Regions from separate parts of the Thermoanaerobacter sp. X514 genome, predicted to be linked through region 2. Evidence: riboswitches for the same ligand, from Rfam matches in the RefSeq annotation. Region 2 holds a riboswitch; the other holds the start of a gene.
What was found. Region 2 has a riboswitch for cyclic di-GMP ahead of TETH514_RS11025 (sigma-54-dependent transcriptional regulator). Riboswitches for the same ligand answer to the same signal wherever they lie in the genome.
Positions count from the first base shown of each region.

Region 1 (3,427 bases), 660 kb from region 2:
TTCTCCAATCATAATTATATCAGGGTCTTGCCTCAAAATTGACCTAAGAGCAGTCGCAAAGGTAAGGCCTGCCTTTTCATTAACTTGTACCTGGTTTATTCCCTCAAGGGAATACTCAACAGGGTCCTCAACAGTTATTATATTAATATTGGGTTTGTTAAGCTCTCTCAGCATTGCATAAAGAGTGGTGGTTTTCCCACTACCTGTAGGACCAGTCAAAAGCACAATGCCATTAGGCCTTTTGATAAGTTTATCAAAGAGCACCAGATCCTCTTCTTCAAAACCTAATTGCTCCTTTGTCATTATAAAATTTTCCTTGTCTAAAAGCCTCAATACCAATTTCTCTCCAAAAACAGTGGGCAACGAAGAAACTCTTATGTCAATATTTTTACCACCTGTAGTAAAATCAAATCTGCCATCTTGAGGAAGTCTTCTTTCAGCGATGTTCATATTAGCCATAATTTTTACTCTTGTCACAACAGGGGCATGGGTACTTTTTATAGTCCTCATAGCTTCTGTTAATTGTCCATCTATCCTAAATCGAATTCTAAGGTCTTTTTCAGTAGGTTCAATGTGAATATCTGAAGCCCTATTTTTTATTGCCTGCTCAATTATAGAATTTACAAAGCGTACAGCAGGCGCGTTTTGTACTTCTTCAAGAATCTCATCTGGCAGCTCTTCTTGACTTTCACTTTGAAACTCCTTTTTAAAATCCTGTACTGCTTTTTCTGCCTGTTCTCTTCCGTAAATTCTATCTATGGCTTTTAAGATGCTTCCTTCAGAAGCAATTAAAGGCTTTACATTTTGTTTCGTAATGATTCTCACATCATCTAGTGCAAAAATATTCAGAGGGTCTGCCATTGCTACCAATATACCATCTTCATCTTTTTTTATAGGAATAATAGTATGTCTTTTAGCAACGGCTTCAGGAATTAATTTTGCTACATCGGGATCAATATAGTATTTTTGCAAATCTACATGTGGAATACCTAATTGAAATTCTAAAGCCTCTAGTATTTGGCTTTCTGTAACATACCCCAATTTAATAAGAACTTTTCCTAACTTTTCTCCTGTTTTGTTTTGAACTTCTATTGCGTGCTTTAATTGTTCTTCTGTTATAAGCCCTACCTCAAGTAAAAGCTCCCCTAGCTTTTTCTTGGCCATAAAATATACCTCCAAAAATAATAAAGCCGACATAAAGCCGGTTGCACCACTGTATCCGTGAGGCATAAAGTGCCCACATATAGCCTCACTTCATCTACTCTTTATAAAATATTCTACAAATTATGCGTAATTCCTTCTTTTAAATACCTGTATACCAAATTTTTGTCGAAAAATCCCCCTGTCCATAATTTGAAAGAATAATTAGCTTGATTTACCAACATAGAAAGTCCATTAGAATACTTTATTCCATTCTTTTTCGCATGTTTTAAAAGAGCAGTTTCAAAAGGATTGTAAATAAGGTCATAGACAAATTTAGCTTTCAAAACCACTTTTTCATCAGCAGGAGAATCTTCTGTATTTGGATACATTCCTACGCTTGTAGTATTAACAAGTATATCTATTTCTGGTAGTTCTTTTACTTCATTTATACTGCAGTAATCACACTGAATCTTAAATTCTTTTTTAATGTACTCTGACAAATCTTTTGCTCTCTCAACACTTCTATTGGCAATTATTATCGAATCTATCCCTTTTAGAGCAAGGGCGACACAAACAGCTTTAGAAGCTCCACCAGCTCCTAAGACAACAGCTTTTCTTCCTTCAATTTTTTCTCCTACTTCTGTTAATGAGTCTATAAAGCCATAGACATCCGTATTATAGCCTTTTAATATTCCTTCTTCATTGACTACAGTATTGACTGCGCCAATTTTTAAAGCTTCTTCTGAAACCACATCTAAGTATTTAATTATCTTCTCTTTATGTGGCACAGTCACATTAACTCCTTTTATTCCCAAAGCTTTTACTCCATTTACTGCATCTTCAAGCTTTTCTGGCAAAACATCAAAAACAGTGTAGACACAATTTAAATTTAAAGACTTAAAAGCATAGTTATGTATTAAAGGGGATAAACTATGTTCTACAGGATGCCCTATAAGACCATACAGTTTAGTATTTGAATTAATCTCCATATCTCTCAATCCTTTTAAGTACATGTTTTTCCGCTTTTCTCATAAGTTTAGTCCATCCTAATTCCTCTTCTGATAGAGGTTTTACCAAAATAGTATATAAACCTGCTCTTTTGCCACCAAAAATATCAGTAAATATTTGATCTCCTATTAAAGCTGTTTCATTAGGCTTAGCATTTAAAATCTTTAAAGCCTTTTTAAAAGCTCCTTTTCTCGGCTTAATGGCCCAAGCTATTCCAGGTACACCAACTTTTTCTTTAAATTCATTTACTCTTCTTTTAGTGTTATTTGAAATGAGACAAATTTTAAACCCCTCTTTTTTTACTTTTTCAAGCCATTCAATAGTCATTTTATCGGGAAATTTTGATTTTTGAGGCACTAAAGTATTGTCAATATCTAAGACAAGACTGGTAATTCCTTTTTCTTTTAAAAAGTCTAAATTGATATCATAGATATTTTCCACTATAATATCAGGAATTAACTTTTTATACATATCTTCACCTCATTTAGTTAAAATTATATAATAAAAAAAAATAAACTGTCAATACAAACAGTTTTACATGGAAAGCTCTTTAAAAAGCTTATTTAAAGCCTTCTTCTCAATCCTTGAAACATATGATCGAGATATACCCAGCATTTTTGCTATTTCTCTTTGAGTTCTCACTTTACCATTATATAACCCGTATCTCATTTCTATAATTAACTTTTCTCTATTTTTTAAAACGCTGTTCATTTTACTGTACAGCTTTTTAATTTGAAGTTTTTTCTCCACTTGCTCTGATATTTCATCTTCCTCTGTGCCAAGGACATCCATTAAAGATATCTCATTGCCCTCTTTATCGACACCAATAGGGTCTTGGAGAAAAACCTCTCCTTTCATCTTTTTTTCCGTTCGTATAGACATAAGTATTTCGTTTTCTATACATCTGGCTGCATATGTGGCAAGATGTGTTCCTTTAGAAGAATCAAAGGTGGAAATTGCTTTTATAAGCCCTATTGTCCCAATAGATATTAAATCATCTATATCTTTACCTGTGCCACTGTACTTTTTAACAACATGAGCTACCAACCTTAAGTTTCTTTCTATTAAAATATTCCTCGCTTCCTCATCACCGTTTTTATAAGCTTCTAAATATTTCTTTTCTTCTTCTGGAGTAAGTGGATTGGGAAAAGAGTTGGTGTTTGTCAAGTAACCAAGATTTAAGATTTCCTTTACAATTGAAGCCAAAATTGCAACAACAACTTCCCACATTGCCGCCACCCCTTTTTTCAACATTACACATCTATTATATGTGCTT
Region 1 covers NC_010320.1:1,533,364-1,536,790, reverse strand. Annotated here, with positions in the region: gene gspE (type II secretion system ATPase GspE) at 1-1,164, opposite strand, end outside; cyclic di-GMP riboswitch class II at 1,191-1,274, opposite strand; gene aroE (shikimate dehydrogenase) at 1,278-2,132, opposite strand; gene TETH514_RS07575 (YqeG family HAD IIIA-type phosphatase) at 2,122-2,622, opposite strand; gene sigK (RNA polymerase sporulation sigma factor SigK) at 2,686-3,381, opposite strand.
Region 1: linked by a shared signal. The riboswitch ahead of gspE (type II secretion system ATPase GspE) and the one ahead of TETH514_RS11025 (sigma-54-dependent transcriptional regulator) in region 2 are both predicted to bind cyclic di-GMP.

Region 2 (3,427 bases):
GAGACCCAGGAAGTGACTCTTTAGCATAATAGTGGTTTGGCACAGATATATTAGTTCCTGTGAAATTTCCAGCTGTTTTAATTGCTTCATATGCATCCAATCTTCCTACACCATAGTCAATGTTTTTGCTTGGAGGACCCCAACTTTTTGCAGTAGTCATTATTATATTTTTTACATCAAGTGGTGCAAGGTTTATATTTGCACTGAGCATAAGGGCTACTGTACCTGCTACAAAAGGTGTAGCCATGCTTGTACCACTGTATGTCACATAACCATTTATAGAATTTGCTTTTGCGGCAGTTATATTATATCCGGGTGCTGCAATGTCAGGTTTTATCCTTCCGTCAGCTGTGGGACCACGGCTGGAGAAGCTTGCAAGGTTAAAGCCAAGTTCCCCTACATCCGCCATTGCTGCAACGGTTATGGCTTTTTCTGCTGCACCAGGTGATCCTATGGTGTATCTCGCAGGACCTGAATTTCCAGCTGCAACTACTACTACAATTCCGCTATCTACGGCTCCGTTTACTGCCAGTGAGGTAGAGTCAGTTCCATCAGAACTTGTGGAAGTTCCGAGGCTTAAATTTATAACTTTGATTCCGTATACGTCTTTGTTTTGAACAGCCCAGTCAATTCCTGCGGTTACAGTGCTCATAGTTCCGCTTCCATTTGAATCTAATACTTTTATCCCTACTAAAGCAGCACCAGGAGCAACACCTTTATAAAGGTTGTTCCCTGTCCCAGTACCTGCCGCAATACTTGCTACATGAGTTCCGTGTCCATTATCATCGTAGGGGGTAGATTTGCCGTTTACAAAATCTTGCCATCCTATTACTTTGCCACCAGCGAGGTCAACATGGGAGCCATCAATACCGGTATCAATAACTGCTATTACTATATCATTCTTGGAATAAGAAGAAGCATTACCGTCTCTATCACCAGTTACACCAAAATCACTTCTCGCTTTTGTAACCCCAAACCATTTTGTTGCAGTGTCTAATGTGGCATATACAGGCTCGTCATACTCAATTTGCTTTACTATATCCAATTTTGACCAAGCGTTTATTTGTCCTTTAGTTAAGGTAGCAGCAATTCCTGGAATAATTTTGTATTTATGCTTTATATTAAACTTTCCAATGGATTTAGAAATATTTAATAGTTCGTTATCATCTATGTTTTTGTTGAAAATTATTATAACTGGAAATTTTTCACTGTCTGGCTTACCAGCAATTTTTGCTTCTAAGTTGTCAAAAAGTTTATTTTTATTAGAGTCTTGCATCAAAACTTTTTGAATTTGAGGCAAGTAATTTTTTGTTGATGAGTTAATAGGAAAGTTTGTTAGGTTGGGCTGGGCTTGGACTAATACTCCACTTAGCGACATTAAAGCTACAATTAACACAAAGGCCAGTAAAGCTTTTAATGTTTGTCGGCTCTTCATTTTTTCTTACCTCCTTAAAAATTTAATATTTTTTAAAATTTAAGTCAGCCCTTCTAGTCGCTAAGTGAAACTGTTTCTTTCTTCTATTCATCATCTCCTTTCTGTAAGATTTATTTTCTATAATAAAACTCAAGCAATTTTTATGCCAATTTACTGTATATAGACAAAATTAATAAAAGTTTTTAATGTGTATAATTTTTTATACACATTTTTGATACACAAAATAATGCATAAAACACATACATTTAGAAATTAGTATAAATTTAACGAATTATGTAGAAAAAATCTTTTTTAAAAATAGAAGGAAAATTCATATTTATGTCGAAATAGTAATATAGGAAAATTAAATAAATTTTTGTTGAAAAAGGCAAACTCGTCGAAAGGCGGGGACGCAAAGCCACGGGTCTAAAGCGATAGTTTTGCTATGATAGCCGGGCTGCCAACATTTATATATAATCTCCTGCCTTTTGACAGGAGGTTTATTAATTGAGGAAGTGATGTTTTATATGACTAATAAAGAAAAAATTTACAATTTCATTATAGAAAAGAGTAAGGAATTTAATCTTCAGGATTTTTTGATAAATAGAAAAGGTGGGGTCACTACAGAAGAAATAGCGCAATTGCTAAAAATAGCTCGACCCAATGTGTCTTTTATTTTAAATCATCTTGTAAGAGAAGGGAAAATAGTTAAAATTATTTCAAAACCTGTGTATTATATTGAAAAAAATAGATTAGCTCATTTTTTAGGGAATAAGGTTAAGGAAGAGATACTTCTAAAAGATTTAATTGATTTTTTAGATTTGGGAAAAGAAAAAGAATGTGCTTTTGAAAATATAATAGGACATGATGGCAGCCTCAAAGGGCAAATAGAACAGGCCAAAGCGGCTGTATTGTATCCTCCTTATGGACTTCATACTCTTATCATAGGACCGCCGGGTTCTGGTAAATCTTTTTTCGCAGAGATGATGCACAAATTTAGTCTTCAAAATGGTAGGGTAGGACCTCTTGAAGTGTTAAACTGTGCGGATTACTATAACAATCCTCAACTTCTTATGTCTTATTTGTTTGGACATGTTAAAGGAGCCTATACTGGAGCTGATGTAGATAAGATAGGTTTAGTAGAGAAAGCTGATAAAGGGATATTATTCCTTGACGAGGTTCACAGATTACCTCCTGAAGGTCAAGAGATGTTATTTTACCTTATGGACAAGGGAGTATATCGAAAATTGGGGGATACTGTGGAAAGAAATGCTAACTTAATGATTGTAGCAGCTACTACAGAGAGACCTGATTCATTTCTTTTAAAGACTTTTATGAGACGAATACCAGTTATCATTCAATTGCCATCTTTTGAGGAAAGGCCTCTAAACGAGAAAATTGAGATAATTGTTTACCTTTTTAGAGAAGAAGCCAAACGGCTCAACTTAAATATTGTTGTACATCCAGAAGTAATTTCTTTGCTTTTGTCTTTGCAATATGAAGGAAATATTGGGGAATTGAAATCCCTCCTTCAATTAATTTGCTCTAAAGCTTTTTTAATTAATTACGGAACAAAGAGGAATTTTTTAAAAGTTGATCTTACTTTGTTACCCCAGGCTTATTTGAAAGTAGGGCGGAATGATAGAGCAACTTTTGATAAATTTTTAATCATTTCTCCTGAAAAAGAAAAGAAAATAGATAGATATGATTTTTATGAATTTATCGCTATGAAATATCATGAATTAAAAGAAAAGGAAATTGAGGGAATATTATTTGAAAAGGGAATAATCGATTGTATTAATAACTTTTTAGAAAGCATTTTGGAGGGATAATTTTAGAAAAAATGGGAATCTTCTATAGATTAGTATATCTAAGAATATATCACTATAATATATCATTCTAGAGATATTTTTAATAAATGGAGGATTATCGGGAAATACGAAGGATGACAATATTGATAGAAGAGTTTATAATTGTAATCGAATTAACTCCTGCTATTGCGGTTAACGGAAT
Region 2 covers NC_010320.1:2,189,010-2,192,436, reverse strand. Annotated here, with positions in the region: gene TETH514_RS11030 (S8 family serine peptidase) at 1-1,435, opposite strand, end outside; cyclic di-GMP riboswitch class I at 1,792-1,879, shown strand; gene TETH514_RS11025 (sigma-54-dependent transcriptional regulator) at 1,933-3,246, shown strand.